2 linked regions of the Gloeocapsopsis sp. IPPAS B-1203 genome follow. The protein of the gene in region 1 interacts with the protein of each later gene in a pairwise test. Links are inferred from orthologs where the notes say so. Each region holds a gene or a part of one and is shown in the gene's direction. Other genes may lie near its edges.

Evidence for each region.
Region 2: the proteins of recA (region 1) and dprA interact in binary tests that used the Bacillus subtilis proteins (3 or more experiments, as listed by UniProt). The link is inferred for Gloeocapsopsis sp. IPPAS B-1203 from one-to-one orthologs.

What each region holds. Positions count from the first base shown.
Region 1 is NZ_PEIG01000005.1:16,801-24,909, forward strand. What follows is about bases 1,892-4,784. They hold recA (recombinase RecA), read left to right. Parts: upstream 1,892-2,750; coding sequence 2,751-3,818; downstream 3,819-4,784. Other genes in these bases: xseA (exodeoxyribonuclease VII large subunit), read right to left, coding at 1,892-2,477; CSQ79_RS10015 (DUF1815 family protein), read right to left, coding at 4,014-4,358; CSQ79_RS10020 (DUF2839 domain-containing protein), read right to left, coding at 4,701-4,784. In the rest of the region: CSQ79_RS09995 (DNA double-strand break repair nuclease NurA), read left to right, coding at 1-811; xseB (exodeoxyribonuclease VII small subunit), read right to left, coding at 897-1,151; more of xseA, read right to left, coding at 1,248-1,891; more of CSQ79_RS10020, read right to left, coding at 4,785-4,913; CSQ79_RS10025 (helicase C-terminal domain-containing protein), read right to left, coding at 5,190-6,761; CSQ79_RS10030 (cytochrome P450), read right to left, coding at 7,059-8,109. UniProt on the Bacillus subtilis protein: Multifunctional protein involved in homologous recombination, DNA repair and competence.
Region 2 is NZ_PEIG01000016.1:40,285-51,005, forward strand. The notes cover bases 3,101-5,872. They hold dprA (DNA-processing protein DprA), read left to right. Parts: upstream 3,101-3,820; coding sequence 3,821-4,924; downstream 4,925-5,872. Other genes in these bases: CSQ79_RS22435 (DUF2301 domain-containing membrane protein), read left to right, coding at 3,101-3,623; CSQ79_RS22445 (GGDEF domain-containing response regulator), read right to left, coding at 4,921-5,872. In the rest of the region: CSQ79_RS22415 (DUF2237 family protein), read left to right, coding at 1-136; CSQ79_RS22420 (hypothetical protein), read left to right, coding at 264-497; arginine synthesis PII-interacting regulator PirA, read left to right, coding at 752-904; CSQ79_RS22425 (DUF1361 domain-containing protein), read left to right, coding at 1,247-1,912; CSQ79_RS22430 (SAM hydrolase/SAM-dependent halogenase family protein), read left to right, coding at 2,156-2,926; more of CSQ79_RS22435, read left to right, coding at 2,964-3,100; more of CSQ79_RS22445, read right to left, coding at 5,873-6,114; CSQ79_RS22450 (sensor histidine kinase), read right to left, coding at 6,143-7,123; CSQ79_RS22455 (FIST signal transduction protein), read right to left, coding at 7,130-8,275; petA (cytochrome f), read right to left, coding at 8,837-9,817; petC (cytochrome b6-f complex iron-sulfur subunit), read right to left, coding at 9,908-10,447; CSQ79_RS22470 (DUF3067 family protein), read left to right, coding at 10,679-10,721. UniProt on the Bacillus subtilis protein: Protein that helps load RecA onto ssDNA during transformation. Binds cooperatively to circular ssDNA, is able to bridge different segments of DNA. Favors the loading of RecA onto SsbA- or SsbB-coated ssDNA and formation of RecA-DNA filaments.

The sequences.
Region 1 (8,109 bases):
TGAAGACTTGTATGTTTCACGTCAGTGGGGAATTCGTACGGAAGAATGGATGGGATATTGCCGTACTGCGTCAGAAGCCACTGTTTTGGCGGAATTAGCAATTGTAGGGGCGAGGGGCGTGGAGCGTGGGGCGAGGGGTGAAGTACCACTATTGGCAATGGTGGATGGTTCGCTGATTTATTGGTTTTTAGAGCAATTACCTTTAGAAGCCCGCGATCGCATTTTACCGCCGATTTTAGATGCTTGGGATCAACTTAAAGATGCCGGAATTCCCATGATGGGATACCTCAGTGCTTCGCGTAGTGGAGAAGCTATTAACTTTTTACGCTTACAAGCGTGTCCGCACGAAAATCCTGATTGCGTGACATATTGTCCTAATCTTGTTGTCGAAAAAGCGCCGTGTCAAATGCTCGATCCCCTGCGAGATATTGCACTATGGACGTCTAGCCTCAAGCCAGGACAACGCAGTACTCTATGGCGCAGTTCGCACCGCATTCTTGACTTGTACGGTTGCCATACTGTTTATTTTTGCTACGTTCATGTAGGAACAGAAATCGCCCGCATAGAAGTCCCAGCCTGGGTAGCAGAAAACCAAGCGTTACTCGATCAATCCCTCAGCTTAATGTTGGCACAGGTACAAAAAGGATATGGTTATCCTGTAGCGCTTGCAGAAGCACACAATCAAGCCGTGGTTCGTGGTGGCGATCGCGCGCGTTTCTTCACCCTCCTCGAACAACAAATGATTAAAGCTGGTTTACGCAATGTCGGAATTTCCTACAAGGAAGCCCGCAAACGCGGCAGTATTGCCTAAAAGGGATTAGTTTTGAGTTTTGAGTGATGAGTTTTGAATAGATAGAAAAGAGTATTCTCCTCTGCTTTTTCAATTCCCTGACTTCTCATTCGGGTTCATCACTCAAAGTTTCAATTAATAAATCTACTTGCTGCTGTCTTTGCTGGAGAAAAGTTTCGCATTGACGTAAATATTCAACAGCTGCTGTAAATTTCTCAAAGACCTCTTCTAATTCCAACTCCCCAGCTTCAATTTGCGCAATAATTCTTTCTACTTCGGCAACCTTAGCTTCATAATTCCAGTCGGGTTTGAGTGTTGCATCTACTGCGTCAGAATTGACTACCTTACTTCGTCTAGCCATAAATACCCGTTACTAAGTGCTTTTGATTTGATAAGTAGCCTACTTGGACAGCAAAAGACGGCTATCTCACATTAAATCAAGTTCAATGACTTACTTTCAATTCATGATTTCTGTCACTTCGACTTTAACTTGACCTTCACTCAACTGAATTGATAGTTTTTGTCCTATTGTTAAGTCACTAGCACTACGCGCGATCGCTCCCTGCTCTTGTCTAACTACAGCGTAACCTCGCTTTAGCACTGCTTTAGGATCGAGACTCGCTAACTTCTGCTCTAAAAACTGGCAGCGTAAAGTTGCTTGCTGTAACTGCTGCTTTGTTCTGGTGACAAGTTGATGACGCTGCGATGCTAATAACTGTCTTTCTTGGGGAATTTTTTGATCTAAACGTAAACGTCGCAAACGAATTTTAAATTCCTGTAACTGATTTTCTGTGTTCTTTAGCTGCTGATACATGACTGCATGCAAAGTTGTTACTCTTTGCTGATGTTCAAAATAAAGTTCTTGTAATTCAGGGACAACCTGTACTGCTGCTGCTGTGGGAGTATGGACGCAAACATCGGCAACTAAGTCAGCTAAAGATTCATCGCGTTGATGACCAATACCCGTAATCACGGGAATCGAGCATTGGGCGATCGCTCTCACTACGCGTTCATCATTAAAGCAAGCTAATTCTTCAACCGCACCACCACCCCGCGCCAAAATTAAGACTTCTGCTCTACCATCTTGTTCCACTCGTGCAATTGCCTTTGCGATTGAGCTTGGTGCTTGCTCACCTTGAACTAAAGCTGAAGAGAACAATATGCGCACTCCTGGATAACGACTGCGGAGTGTTTTTTGAATATCACCCCATGCAGCACCCGCAGGAGAAGAGACAACTGCAATTGTCTGAGGATGGATCGGGAGCGATCGCTTGCGTTCAACGGCAAATAACCCTTCGGCTTCTAAGCGGTTACGTAGCTGGCGATAACGTAATGCTTGTAAGCCATCGCCTGCTGGCAAAGCTTGCCATACAGTTAACTGATACTGTCCTCTTTGAGGATATAGCCGTAAACTTCCCAAAACAATTAACTGTTCTCCGCGTTGAGGTATTTGTGTCAGTTTTTCTATTTGACTGTGCCACACCACACAGTTGATCGCGGCTTTGCCTTCGGTATCTTGTAGTGTAAAAAACAGCCCCTTAGAGTGCCCATTAGTGCTAGAAACTTCACCAATGACCCAAATGTGGTGTAACTGGGCATTTTCCTCTAACAGCGCCTGAATGTAAGCGGTTAACCCAGCTACAGAAATTGCAGTATCCGTCACTAAATCTGCTTGATAAAAAGTCATTACAAAACTAAAAGAACAGTTAGTTGTCAGTGGTAAGCTTAAAACTATTATCTCTTATGTATAAGCCAAAATTTTTGGTTAAAAATCTTACTAAATTACTACGTAGGATAAACGTAGATTCATGGTTCAGCCGTTTATTGAGGGTGACTTGTTTTACCATTAAAACTCGGCTCGAAGTTTCATGCAAAAGTTGAGAAAATCTAGCTAAAATAGTATATCTGCACTAGTCATAACTCCCAGAATAATTTTAAACCTCCCTACTTAGAGGCAATAATGGCTATTGATACAACTGATACATCCGGAAAACAAAAAGCCCTGAATTTGGTGCTAAACCAAATTGAACGCAGCTTCGGTAAAGGAGCAATTATGCGTCTTGGTGATGCCACTCGAATGCGGGTGGAAACAATTTCCACGGGCGCGTTAACTCTAGATTTAGCTTTGGGCGGTGGTTTACCCAAAGGGCGAGTCATCGAAGTTTATGGTCCAGAAAGTTCTGGTAAAACGACAGTAGCACTGCACGCAGTTGCAGAAGTTCAGAAAAATGGTGGTGTTGCTGCATTTGTTGATGCGGAACACGCCCTCGATCCTACCTATGCTGCTGCACTGGGAGTTGATATTGCCAATTTACTGGTTTCTCAACCCGATACAGGGGAAGCGGCTTTAGAAATTGTGGATCAGCTCGTCCGCTCGGCAGCTGTAGACATTGTCGTAGTAGACTCAGTAGCTGCACTTGTTCCCCGTGCTGAAATTGAAGGCGAAATGGGTGATACGCACGTTGGTCTTCAAGCTCGTTTAATGAGCCAAGCGTTAAGGAAAATCACAGGTAATATTGGTAAATCTGGCTGTACTGTCATATTTCTCAACCAGTTGCGCCAAAAGATCGGTGTGACTTACGGCAACCCAGAAACAACTACTGGTGGTAACGCTCTCAAGTTTTATGCTTCAGTTCGACTCGACATTCGCCGGATTCAAACCTTGAAAAAAGGTACCGAAGAGTTTGGTAATCGTGTCAAAGTTAAAGTTGCTAAAAACAAAGTGGCACCACCTTTTCGAGTGGCAGAATTTGATATTGTTTTTGGCAAAGGTGTTTCAACTCTAGGCTGTATTGTTGACCTAGCAGAAGAAACTGGCGTTGTTGTCCGTAAGGGAGCTTGGTACAGCTACAACGGCGATAATATTGCTCAAGGTCGTGATAATGCCATCAAATATTTAGAAGAAAATCTTGAACTAGCGCAGCAAATTCAGCAGATAGTTCGAGAAAAGCTGGAAATGGGAGCAGTTGTTTCTGCTAATTCAGTTGGAGAAACTGAAGACGATGCAGAATTAGATGCTGACGAATAATTACAATTATTAGGAGTGGTAAGACAAGTTAAGTCTATTTCACTTCTAGTACTTTGTTAAGTTAAAATCCCTAGCTGTGCTGTACGAGCTAGGGATTTTATTTGGATCTGATCTTTGCGCAGTTGCGTCCTATAAACCTAAGTAGCGATCGCTTTGCCACCTGCTGAGACTAATAGATTTAGAGTGCCACAATATCTAAACCTTTTTGCTCAGCAATATTGGTGATTCATTAGGGGAAACAGAATGTTTGACTAAATTAGCAAGTTCTTGTAACTGACTAATTGCTTCAGCGCCCTCTAACTTCATAAGTTCGCGATCGTCACGCATCTCAGTCCAAGTGATGCCATAATCGGACACGAGAAACCGAATCAAATGGTTGTCTCCCAAGCTAACCATAAATGAGGCGCTGCTCATTTGCCCGCCACAGGTATAACATGATGCCAAATAACCACGTCGCTCTAACACGGTTGCCAGAGCTTGCAGGTTCATCACGAGATCCTGGACATATTGTCGGTGTTGTTCTGCTAATCTGAGAAACACGGTCGTCCTCCAAACACCACACTTAATTGTAAACCTATTTTTAGATTTTCTTTATATTTACCTAAAAATATATTTATTTCAGAGGTAAATATTCTATCTAAATTCAGATAAACATTTACATAGATACAAGCTAACTGATTATTTGCTAATTGACTGTATGCAAAAAGTCATATTTCTTGCTTAAATCTACAGACTGTCACTCTCACAGAGTGTTCCTGTCGTTAGCAGTGGCTAGAAATAACGCAAAAGTCAAGTCTGGCTCACCTAATACTCTGCTATTTAAGAGTGACAATAGCAAACGTAAATTTTTATGACATTTATGAAAAATCAATTTAGTCAGAACTAGGTCACTTGCCACCAGCCAAAAGCTGGACCAATAAACCGAACAGTGATCCACCAAATAACTAGAAAGCCAATACCAAACCAAGCACCGCGATTGCTCCATTTACTAAATTGTTGGGCTTGACTTTTGGTGATAGGAAGCCAAGAAAGGATTTGAGCTTCTTTACCGTAGTTCTCCCCTAGTGCTGCTTTACGACGCTTTGCTTCGCCCATAGTCCTATTCCATTCTGAATTTTGAGATTGTAGATTGAAAAAACTGAATAAATACTCAGTAATCAGTCTCGTAGTCAATGTCAAACATCTGCTGTGCCTTGATAATAGCGCTCCTACCAGCACGACAGCAATGGGCAAGAGGTAGGCGGGTAGTAGGGTAGTAGGGTATGAGGGAAATTGACAATTATCTTTTACACTCCCACACTCCCACACTCTTACTAATCATTAGCCAAAGCGCCACTCATCACTCATCACTAATCGCTCGCTCCTAGTCCCTTAATTGGCTGGAGAGAGGAAACTGGAATCTAAATAATCAATTCTAGCCATAGGACTAAGAGCAGCTAGAATTTGAGAGCCATAACTACGGTGTAAGACTCTGCTGTCGAGCAAAGCAACTACACCTTGGCGATCGCGAACTGGGGCGATCGCGCGGGCTAATTCATTCAAAGCAGCTGGCAAGAGGTAAAAACGAAACCAATCTTGATGCTTGTGCTTGTAGTAAGCAACTCGCCCCGCTACCAGGGGATTTTCTAAAGAAGGGAGAGGTAACGTGGCAATAATCAATAATTGTGGAGTTGGGAATTCACTTTGATGCTGTCGCCAAAAGTCCCAACCAGTTACTAAGATCCCGCGATTGTCTAAAGTCGTTTTCTCAACTTGTACCCGCGAACCAAATTCTGCAGCTAAAGTTGCACCAACTTGTGCCTTGAGAGGTACATCTCCTACCAAAATGACAGTTGCTCCAGGAGATGCCACAGTTAAGCTCAGGAGCGAAAGTACTTTCTCAATAAATGCAGTTTGAAATTCTGGTGTATTTGGTAAAGGTAAGCGATCTGGCAAATAAAGTTGAATAAGATTCTCACGGCGATCGTCAGAAAACTTTAGACAAGTTAATTCGCCCAAACCCAAGTTTCTACGATAGATGGGAGCTTCAGCCTCTTGATCCAAAGCACTTCCAATTAAAACAACCGGTTGTCTAGACCAAATTGGGGCAAGTGCAGATGCAACTTCCACAGGCGTAGAGTGGACGGAAAATAAGCCTTGAGAGCGCGAAATTGTTGCCCAAAGTAGTTGATTGTCGCGCGGGTGTTGCCAAAATTTACGCCAAGCATCTGGCATCCAGAGGTCATGTGAGGATGTAGCGAGTTGCTCAGTATCATCGCTGTGTCGCGCTTGATCTTTTGTGCAACTTATTTTTAGGCTTTGATAAAGACTAGCGAGAATGTCTTGTTCTTGGTGCGAGCATAGATAGCACTCGTAAGGATTAATTGGATGTTGAAAAACAGCTTTTGTCAGTTGTACTCGTGCATTGCGAATAACTTCTACCTGTTGGGGAAAAGCGAGCATCAATTCATCCCAATCACCAGTTTGAATACTTGCCGTAAGTTGAGTTCGAGTCCACATTTCCAGATCATCTACGCCATCAAGAATTGTAGGAATACTCGTAGGAAATCCTTTTCCTGCCAACTGCGCTGCTAACCAAGCTGTAGGAGAGACGATCAATAACCCTTGAAAATTATCGTAAGCCCAAGAATCACCTGTGAGAATTTTTTTATCAGTTTGCAACCACTGCTGGAGTGGCGGAATTTCAACACGCAATAATCGCTGCTGCACTTCCTCAGGAGCAACAATAATCACAGGTTCTTGCCACATTAATGCGGGAGCAAGATAACTCAGGCGATATCGTCCTTGATAGCCACTACCAGCCCCGACTTGAATTAAAGCACTACGCTTGAGCCGCAATCCTCGTGCTACCAACCGTGCCATCGTTAAATGATGATGCCAGGAAGCTTCGCCCTGCGATCGCAGGAAGTTATGCAGTGAGTAGTGGACTTCTGCTTCAATCACGTAGTTTTACTCGTACTATCAACTTAGTTTGCTCACACCTGTTTTATTATGAATGCAAACACAAGGCGACTGGAAGTAGGGTTGTGTAAACACAATAAAGTCTTCCTTGGTAACTGTTACAACCACTGAGAAGCATAGGTATAAAACCGAAATACTCACTCATCGATATCGCAGTGTAGGGAGGCTTTATGCAGTGTAGCTAAATTTAATGCGATCGCGCTTCCCTGAAGTTAAGAAGTACATGTTTGGATACTTACATACTAGAAAACAGACATTGTAACTCTTGACAAAAGCAGACTATTTCCCTGAAGCATTCAGTTCCAAAACCACTTTGATACCATGCTCTGGTCGCAGAGTAATTGAAGGCTGCGGCACAATCGGAACAGGCAAAAGATTGAGATGAAACTTCTGAGCAACTGTTGCGAGTAATAAAATAGCTTCCATGAGTGCAAAACCTTTGCCAATACAAATGCGTGGTCCATCACCAAAAGGAATATAAACGCCTCTGGGCAGTTGTTTTTCTAAATCGTCTGCCCAGCGTTCTGGCTTAAAAATTTCGGGATCAGCAAAATACCGAGGATTACGATGCATTACCCACTGGCTAATCATAATCGTACAGCCTTTGGGTACGTTGTAGTCACCAATTTGACAATCCACTGCAGCTTCGCGCCCAAAAATTGCAACTGGTGGATAGAGTCGCATCGATTCTTTTACAATCATATCGGTATAACGCAATTGCGGAATATCAGCGACAGTAGGAGAACGTCCATTAAGTACTTCTTGCAACTCAGTTTGGAGTTTAGCTAATACTTGAGGATGTTGAGCAAGTAGCATCCATGTCCAGGTCAACGCGTTTGCTGTTGTTTCATGCCCTGCTAACATCAAAGTTGCCACCTCATCGCGTAATTGGCGATCGCTCATTCCAGTACCATCGTCCTCATCACGCGCCTGCATAAGCATTGAGAGTAAATCTCTAGGATCTTCACCGCTAGTGCGTCGTTGCTCAATAATGCTGTAAATCGTCGTGTCCATTTGACTAATAGCATTGCGATAGCGAATATTTTCTGGTCGAGGAAACCATTCCCAAATCAAAAAATTCTGCTGGCGCTTACTTTCAAACCAATTCATTGCGACATCCAACGCATGAGCGATCGCTTGTGCGTTTCCTTCATCAATGTCTTGATTAAATAGACATTTCATCACAATATTGAGAGTAAGACGCATCATATCGGCATGAATATTCCGCGTTTCTCCATCCTGCCAGGTAGTCAGCATTCGTTCGGCATATTCGACCATTACCGTGGCATAACTAGCAATGAGCTTTTGGTGAAACACAGGCTGCACAAGG
Region 2 (10,721 bases), on another replicon or contig:
TCTTTGCGCCTCGCGTTGGAAAGAAGCGCTAGATGCTGGGGTTGCCCCTCCTGTGATTCTATCTGCAACGCATGAAGCAATTTTGAATTTTGTCTCTCTACAAGACCTCAAACATCGCGCCTTGAATCTCGACTAGCTAGTACTTTCATCCCTTCTGAAACCTTATAGTTTTGTACAGGTGATACTCTTTTGGATAGATGAACTGCCATTTAGTTGTCAGTACAACTTGAGGTAGCAATGTCTAAGGAGGGTGTACATAGATCATGGCAGACAACGGAAATAACACAGCGTTAAGCAACCTGGAGTACGATCTACTGACAGCGTTACAGAATAAAGCAGAAGCTGTCAAAGCTTACGACACTTACATTCAAGATGCCCAACAAATGCAATCGCAACCTTGTGTTGAGCTATTTCAAAAGCTGCGTCAAGCAGATGTAGAGCAAGCACAGGAGATTCGTCAACATCTGCAAGAAGTTATGCAAAAAGGCAAAATGTAAACTAAGCTACACAAAACTTCAGTAAGTTTGAGAATTAAACGTGTCTTGAGTTTGTGCAGAATTTTTCATAATCTTTAGTGTATTGTGGGGTATTCACTCGAAAGCCCCATTTTTTATGGCAGTATTAGTTTAAATTTACCTCTTAAGACAGATTAATTAAAAGAAATATAAATTTATTCTGTAGCAGCTGTTACTGAATCCTGTCTTTGTTAGAATATCAGGATATAAATTGCAAATTACAGAGAACAATGATTATGAACAGAAAGCAACAAGCCGCAAAACAAGCAGCGGAAGCCCACCGCACTAATATCCAAAGAAGCTTGCAGCACCGATTAGAAGTTGCAAAATCTCAAGGTGATGAAAAGCTTATCCGACAACTAGAAGCAGAACTCAATTACTTTAACTAAACCAGAAATTAGCTGCTAGCTAAACACTAAAAGATAGCTTATAGAACGTAATGTGAGGGACATCATATATGATGTCCCTTAATTTTTTTGCTATCTTGATTTACTAATTGACTATAACTGCAAGACAAAAACTTAACACAGATATTTAAACAGCAGTATCTATCATAAGTTTGCTGAAAGTAAACAATCTTGTGTGTAGAGTTACCAATCCTTTAGTTGATCTCATACTAGAGAACAAAAATTAGGCAATATCTATATTTCTGAGCTAAAACAGAAATATCGCTTACTAGTAATCTAGTTCCTTAACAAACAGACATAGGAACTTTATTTGAGGAAATGGTAATGATAGAAATGTTTTTTAATAGCTTTCTATACATATTACAGGCTCATAGTCGTTGGATGAGTTGGAATTTGTTTTTAGCTTTTATTCCGTTAGGATTAAGCGTGCTTTTATTTCGACGTAAAAGTTTAAATCGTTCTCTATCTTGGTGGTTAGGGTTTCTTGTCTTTTTTGCTTTTCTACCAAACGCACCTTATGTTTTAACAGATATTATTCATTTAGTTACATATATTCGTAGAGTTGATTCTATATGGCTAATTACTTTAATTTTATTCCCCTTGTACTTGTTATTTATGTCACTAGGATTTGAAGCATATGTTATCTCTTTAATCAATTTAGGTTCCTATTTGCATCGCATAGGAAAAACTCGATGGATTACTAGCGCTGAATTAATTACTCATGCTTTGTGTGCTGTAGGAGTTTACTTAGGTCGATTTCAGAGATTTAATAGCTGGGACTTAGTTACACAACTAGATGTAGTGGCTACTAGTTTAATAGAAGATTTATTAGGTAAGCGTCCACTTGTTATTATTGCAATCACTTTTATTATAATTACTGTTTTATATTGGATTACCAAACAATTGAACTTGGGAATTATTTTACGACAACGCAGTTTTATCAAGTCGCGGCAGCAAAATTCAAATCGTGTTTCGCAAACTGAGACTTAATTGCAACGTAAATTTTATAAAAATAAAATAATCTTATTTAAGATGCCACTTTTTTTGAAAGATGAGCTGCTGATATCACTCAAGAAAGAGGTAAAAAGAAGTTTCATAATATGTTTGGAAATGCTATATGGTTCCTAAGTGATTCGTAATTAACAGCAGCATAGAAAAATAGCTGTTAGCTAATATTTGCGAACAATTAGCAATCTGGAGTGAATGCTCGTAACTTGAATAGAAATACTGTGTATGTTGACATTGCTAACTGACTTTGGATTAACTGATATATATGTGGGTGTAATGAAGGGAATAATCACTCAAATCAATCCTCATATAAATGTCATTGATCTGACACATCAAATTCCTCCTCAAAATATCGCAGCAGCAAGATTTTGCTTAATGAATGCTTATACTTACTTTCCTAGTGGAACTGTTCATCTTGGTGTTGTCGATCCTGGTGTGGGTAGTACGAGACGAGCGATCGCAGTAGAATTTGCCACAGGGTTTTTAGTTGGACCTGATAATGGTATATTTAGTGGTGTATTAAGTCAAACTCCTGCTTTAAAAGCGGTAGAATTAACGAACTCAGATTACTGGCGAGTTGCACAAAGTAGTGCCACATTTCATGGTAGAGATATCTTTGCACCTGTTGCAGCGCATCTTACTAGTGGAGTTTCTCTTGATGACTTGGGAGGCGTCATTGACGTTGCATCATTGGTAAAGCTGGAAATACCAAACTCCACTATTATGGACACAAGTATTCAGGGTTGTATTCAATATATCGATGGTTTTGGTAATTTAATTACTAATATTCCTGGCAATGACATGCTTAGTAAGCAGTGGGCTGTTATCGCCGGAGGAGTAGAAATACCAGGAGGTAAGACGTATAGCGAACAACTGCAGGGAAGTGCGATCGCTCTTGTTGGTAGTCATGGTTGGATTGAAATTGCAGTTAATGGTGGTAGTGCGCGATCGCAGCTACACTTGGATTATTTAGATCCTGTTCAAGTCTTGTTTTGAGTTAGGGTGGAATTGAACACATCACGGTCGATGACGTATGACTCAACATGTATCTGAATCAATCGTTTACCAAGGTCAATTTGGTGAATTCACAATTAATGAGGGCGATCGCACTGGCGTTATTGTCTATCGCACAGGGTTAATGGTAGCTGCATTGAGTTTTGCTCTTGGTAGTGCTTTAGTGTTACTGAATCACAATGCAGTGAATTTACAAATTCTAACTCCTTTATTTGCTTGTTTTTGCATAGCATTAGGCGTAAGCCTGTTTACAATTCATATTTATTTAGCAGCACTTCATCGATTACTCCAAATTTTTTGGGCAATTGGCACATTATCTGCTGTCTTTTTTGCAGTTTCTAGTGTTGAACCTTTAGCACTCACAATCTACAATCATCCAACGAGTTTGTTTGGTGTTGGTTTCGTTTTCGCTGCTTTGACGGGCATTTACTTTAAAGAAGCCTTTTGTTTTGATCGTTTAGAAACAAAAGTTTTGACGCCATTAGTACCCATTCTATTATTGGGTCATATATTACAAGTTTTACCTGTGCAATTGGAACAAATAATGCTAGCAGGATGGGCAACATTGTTTGTTGTATTTGCCTTGCGTAAGGTAATACAACCTATCCCTCCAGATATTGGAGATAAATCAGTTTTTGTTTATTTAAAACAACAGCGTTTTAAAAGTTCTGAGTTTTGAGTTAGCCCTGTAGATGAATATAAGGTTTAAAAATATACCGTACTTTATGAAGCGATCGCAGATATTAACCCACAATTTTTAAAAACAGTATGAAGAAAATAAAAGAATAGTGACAAGGAAATAGAGGCTAGGAAAAGATAGAAAGTAGGAAATTTGAACCTAATTCATTTTAAGCTTCTATCCTTGAGGAATAAAGATTGTTAGCTGAACGTGCTTACTGGCTTGCTTGGTCACAAATTAGTGGAATTGGTCCAGTTTTGTTGCAACGATTGCAACAGCATTTTGGAACTTTAGCTACAGCATGGGATGCGCAAGAACAAGAGTTACAGCAAGTTGAAGGTTTCGGAGTTCAGACAATTGCAGCAATCAGTGCAGGGCGATCGCATCTTCACCCAGAACAGCTTTTACTCGAACACCAACAACAAAACATAAATTTCTGGACACCTGTTGATACCGATTATCCTCAATTGTTGTTAGAAATTCCTAGTCCACCACCAATATTGTACTATCGTGGTAATGTCGATCTTCAGGAAAATTTTGGGCAAAAATCCCTGATTAGCATCGTCGGTACGCGCAATCCTTCAGAATATGGTAAGCGGTGGACGCGCAAACTGAGTACTACTTTAGCAAGAAATGGGTTTACAGTTGTTTCCGGTTTAGCAGATGGAATTGATACCGAAGCACATCACAGCTGCTTAGCAGCTGGAGGCAGAACAATTGCAGTATTGGGTACTGGTGTTGATATTGTGTATCCATCCCGAAATCGCGATCTTTATCAACAAATTCTCCATCAAGGGTTAGTTGTGAGTGAGTATCCTGCTAAGACACCACCAGATCGCGCCCATTTTCCCCGCCGTAATCGGATTATCGCAGGTCTAACTCGTGCAGTACTAGTTCTAGAAGCACCGACACGTTCAGGTGCATTAATTACTGCACATTATGCAAATGAATTCTGTCGCGATGTTTACGCCTTACCAGGATCTTTAGACAATCCGCGATCGCTAGGCTGCTTGGAGTTATTACATAAAGGCGCTGGAGCTATTTTAGGCGAAGATTCTTTACTAGAAATGCTAGGCTCAATGCCACAAATTGATCAGGCACTACCCTCAGCAACACAACTACCAGAATTAGCACCAGAGTTGGAGAAAATCTTTAGGGCGATTGCTGCTGAATCTATGCCATTCGACTTGATTGTACAACAAACCGGTTTCTCAGCGAGTCAAGTTTCGAGCGCACTTCTACAACTAGAACTTGTCGGGCTAGTGTCTCAATTACCTGGAATGCGCTATCAGCGGTGCTAAGGCGTATAAACACTATATCGATTGCGTCCTTCCCGCTTCGCCTGATATAGCGCTTTATCTGCAAATGCAATTGCACTCTTCCATGAAATATCAAGTTGTGGTACGGTGCAGGTAATTCCTAGACTTAAGGTGACGCAATCGCTCACTAATGATTGGTTGTGGGGAATATTGAGGCTGTAAATTTCAGTTACGATTGCTTCTGCAACTTTTTTAGCTCCTTTGACTGAAGTGTAAGGCAATATGACGGCAAACTCTTCACCTCCATACCGAGCAACTAAGTCTGTGGGGCGGTTTAAGACAGAACTAATTGCTTGAGCAATTTTCCACAAACATTCATCGCCTGCTTGATGTCCATAGTAATCGTTATAAAGCTTGAAGTGATCGACATCAATTAAAATCAGCGCTAAAGATTGCTGTTGGCATGCCAAAAACTGCCACTGTTGCTGCCAATACTCATCAAAGCGACGGCGATTGGCAACGAGTGTCAAGTTATCTACAATTGCTAGTCGGAGTAGTTCGCGATTGGCTTCTTCTAAGGCGGCTGTTCGCTGGGCAACTTTCATCTCAAGGGTGTATGTATACTCTTCTAGCTGGAGTTTAACTTGCTCTAAGCGATCCAGAGTGTGGGCGAGTTCAAGTTGCTGTTGTTGAATTGTGTTGATGTCTCGGTAAGATCGTAGTGCTGCAATTACTGTTGTTAACAGTTTTTGACGAGTGAGTTCTATTTTGAGTTTATAGTCATTGATATCGTAATTTAAAATAACAGATTCTTCAGGAGCTTCGCCAGGATGTCCCGTGCGCAAAATGATTCGGACATGCTGATTTTTGAGTTCTTCACGAATATACTGAACAACTTGCAATCCAGCATCGTTCGTTTCCATCACTACATCTAGCAAGATTAGCGCAGCATCAGAGTGAGCGATCGCTAGTAATTCTTTCGCCTCTTTACCTGAGTACGCAGACAAAAATGCGAGTTTTCTGTTCTCAAACTGAACGTTATTGAGTGCTAGTTGCGTTGCTCGATGCACATCAGGTTCGTCGTCTACAATGATGACATTCCAATTATTTGGTGGGATCGGCAGTTCCTGCGCCGCTGTCTCAGTTTCATCGCCAAAGCAGATCTCATCATCCTTCAAGAAAATGACATCTTGTTGAAATTGATTCTGCAATTTAGGGTTGATAGGAAACATCAATGGCTACTTTTGTTAAGTTGAAGGCTCAAGTCACCGAAGTAGGAAGTTCAATTATAAATAGCGTGCCCTTTCCTACCTCGCTTTGAACAGCAATCCTGCCTTGTAATTTTTGAGTAACTAGGTTGTAAGTAATATGCAATCCCAATCCTGTTCCTCCTTTCTCTCTGGCAGTTGTAAAAAAGGGTTCAAAGATTTTTTCTAAAATTTGTGTAGGGATACCAGTACCGTCGTCACGGTACTGAATTACGACTTGGTCGTTATGTTTTGTCACATCAAAACGCAAATGACCTTTTGCTTGTTGTGAGTAGCCATGAATAAGTGAATTTGTCATTAAATTAGTCACTACTTGAGCTAATGCACCAGGATAGCTGTGAATCGCGATCGCATCGTTGCCTTCAATTGTTACGGTGTGTAAGTTTTTTCTAAATTGAGGCGAGAGACTCATCACGACTTCCTCAAGGTAATGCTTAACAGAAAATGTGCGTTGCTCTAGGCTGGATTGATCGACAGCAACTTGTTTGAAGCTTTGCACCAATTCACCCGCACGATTGAGGTTATTTAAAATTAAGTTAGTACTTTCTTGAGCAATATCTAAGTAATTATTTAAAGTTGAACGCTTGAGTTGTCCTGTCTTGACTGTCATCATGAGCGATCGCGTTTCATCCATTAAAGTTGAGGCAAGGGTGACGCTAGTTCCGACTGGAGTACTAATTTCATGGGCAACACCTGCAACCAAACTACCCAAAGCCGCCATTTTCTCAGTTTCGACTAGCTTATCTTTCATCCTAGTCAGTTCATCAAATGCTTGTTCTAAATCAGCACTCTTTTTTTCAAGAATGCTTTGATATTCTTGCAAATCGCCAATGACACGCTTGAGCAGAAATTCCTTGCTACGATTCGTTGCTTCTAATCTAGCGCGATCAATTTCCGAACGTTCTAACTTCTTTTGAAGAATGCGAATTTCTCTATTTAGTTGTTTAATCTCAAGCTCAAATTTTGGAGACATAAGCTATCATTGGCTGCCAATCAATAAAGTGACAAATGTCGTATTGTGGAAAAAAGTTTGCCCTGTATTGCTCAGTGGTGCAATCTCTCCATAAGTGTAAAAACCGCACCCTGCTATGACTTGTTTTGAGGAGTGAGCGATCGCTTGGTATTCTTCATTTGCCCGTGTACCTAAAATGTGCCGTCGCCAAGCACACGAGAAAAATAGTGCTGCTTCTGGTGCTTGCCCTGGATATTTTGCCCATGCTTCTATAGAAGCCGTTTGTGAAGCAGTAATAACATCATCGATAGAAGCATCTGTAATCTGGACAACGGAATGCTCAGGGATATCTCCTGAAACAGTAATGCTACCTTGTTCTAAATCGTGACCTACTGATCCTCTTAAAAAAAATTGCTCTTCACCAGGTGGAAACACAGCAAGTGGGTAAACAGCATCAGGTGCTGAATTGTTTAAATAATAGTGATAGAAATCTAGAGCGGGCTTACCATCAATTTCATAAATAATATTTTTGTTGACTTTCGTAATCAGACTGCGTTTGCCAATAGGACGCCACCCACCCGCCACACCATAGGAAAAGAATAGTTTTCCAGCCACAAGAAGCACAGGAACTGCGTCACTCAAAACCTCTGTGTTGAAGAATTGATAGGTACGTTTGTATTGCCATTGATCTGCAGCAGCGCCACCAAAGATTGGGATTGTTCCTAAAGCTGCTTTTAGCCCTTGCAAAATCGAAACTGTGGAGGTAGTTAAACTCTCTGGCACAGTAATACAAAATTGAATAGGTAAAGTGAGGCGGTGTTTTGCCGTTTCAACTGCTTGTTGAGCGATCGCCTCTGGGTTTTGAGACACATTGCGCCCAATAGATGCTCGAAATTCTATATTGTCTGCACAAAAAAGCATCAGTGTCAATGAGTCTTGCTGAAATTCTAAAATTGAGGAAATTTCACCATCTGTTGTTCCTCCAATCAATTCAATCTTAGGAAAGGCTTCATTAATCTGTTGCAGAATTAAATGATGATCGAAGTCGATTGCAGCAAATAAAAGTCCTGCTTGTGGTGTCTGTGCTAGAGTACTCCGACACTGTTGGATAACTTCCTTGACAGCTTCTAGCGAATCAGGATCGCTACTATGACCAATCGCTACTTTTAACATTTTTAATAAACTGCTTTGATCGCAATGTAAATTTTAGCTATCAAATAAGTAGAGTAAGGGTAGGTATCTTGCCTGCCCCATAGTTTGTATTTCATTTGTTGACTACTTAGATACCTTCACAAGACTATAGTTCCCCAAAACATTGAGCAGTTATCATTAAGCACACTTAAAATAGAGAAAAAATTATTGAAACTTGCGATCGCATCTGACTTTTTACATTAAAAAATTGTGTTATGTCATTTCACGAGATGGTAGCTAACAATAAATTTTTCCCTCTTTCTGAAGCTACTTGTTTGTAACCAAATTAAAGTTAAACGTTCTTAAGTAAGTGCTCTACTGACGAACATTGTGTGGTTTTTTCGTATCAAGTTTTATGGGTACAAAAGAATTAAGAATTATAGTAATGGAAGTAAAGCTTAGGACATTCTAGAAGCTTAGAGCCAATATCCCAACTAAGCTTTTAACCCTAACTCCTGACTCTGTTATAGTTCAAACTACTGAAATAAACAAAAAGGACAGGCTAAAACCCGTCCTCAAAGAAGAATTCAATTAAACTCAAGTTTAGAAATTCATTTCTGCTGCTTGGACTTTCTCAACTTGCTTTTTCTTCAGTACTAGTAGTACTTGACATAGCATAATTGCGGCTAAAAATGCCATCAACCATTGAATTCTTGCGGTACTTTGGAGCACAATTTCACCGTCGTCTTGACCAAAGCCACCGACGTTCGGGTTATCAGTCAAAGCATCGCCAGCTGCTACTGCTTGTCCTTCGGAGACAATCAGTTTTGGTCCTAGAGGAATTGTCTCAACGACTGTTTCACCTGAATCAGCATTAATAGTGACTTGGTACTGTGTTGTTCCGTTTTCATCAGTAGTTTGAGCAATTTTAGCAATTGTTCCTGCGGCTGAGGCGTTGTAAACTGAGTTGTTACTTTTCTCACCTGTCGGGTAAACTTGACCTCGTCCGCGATTACCACCTACATGAACAGGATATTTGCCAAAGTGAATATTTTTGTCTGATCTTGGATCGGGTGATAGTACTGGAAAAACGATTTCTTGATACTGTTCGCCTGGTAGAGGTCCAACGATGACAATATTGTCTTTATCTTCGCTATAGGGTTGGAAGTAAAGATCGCCAACTTTTTCTTTCATCTCCTCCGAAATGCGTTCAGGAGGGGCAATCTTAAAGCCTTCCGGTAACATTAATACTGCGCCTACATTTAGCCCGCCCAAAGAACCATCACTAAGAACTTGCTGAGTGTTGGTGTCGTAGGGAATTTTTACAACTGCTTCAAATACAGTATCGGGAAGTACAGATTGCGGTATCTCTACTTCTGTAGGTTTAGCAGCTAAGTGACAGTTAGCACAAACAATTCTTCCTGTAGGTTCGCGGGGAGTTTCGGGATAGGTTTGCTGTGCCCAAAAAGGATAAGCAGCAGCTGACTGGGGAAGTACCAGATCGCTTGCTAGCAAGAAGGTGACAGTAGCGATCGCGATAACTAACGTTTTGACAATCGCTGTTGATAACAAAGCTTTTTTCATCAGTAACCAAACACTTATTTGTGACGAAGGTGCAAATGTATAGGTTATTGGCTAGTGTTTAGTGACTAGTCACTAGAACGCAGCACTTTTTTAAGTCCACCAAGGCGATTCACCAGTACGAAAATCTGTTTCAGTCCAAGGCGTGATGGAAATTTTATCGTCTTCTGGCTTAACATGGACGAGTGCTAACGATAGTGGTGCTGGACCTCGAACAACTTTGCCAGTTTCATCGTACTGCGAGCCATGACAAGGGCACTTAAACTTGTTTTCTGCGGCATTCCAAGGAACAACACAACCAAGGTGGGTACACACCGCGTTCATTCCGTAATCGCCAATTGCTTCTTTACTTTCAACGACAATATAAGTCGGATCGCCTTTGAGTCCTTGGGCGAGTACGCGATCGCCTGGATTGTGCGTTTCTAAGAAGTTACTGACGCTAATATCGTTACCTAGCGCGTCTTTTGCTTTGACACCACCGCCAGCACCACCACTGTTAGGTGGAATAAAGAACTTCACTACCGGATACAATGCTCCTAAAGCTGTTCCGGTAATCGTACCAAAGGTGAGCAAGTTCATGAATTGACGACGCCCCATATCGGGTACGTCCATGGATTTAGACATTTGAGCCATAATTTCTGCGCTTTGCTTGTGTCTTTGTTAACAACGCTGAGATTTGCTCCCAGAACCTCACTTATCCTCTGTTGAAGTCGGTCTACCACGACTTACAACAACTTTCAAGTCCCTCTTTTAAGAGTGTTTCCAGCCTTTTTCAGAGGATCATTACATTTCTTTATATTGGTATCATACCTGAGTTACGCAGCTTTACTTTATAACGAAATGTAAAAGGTCATCGGTAACGAAATGACAGGCAAGGAGTTACGCCAGCTATTGTTGAATAAGTGGG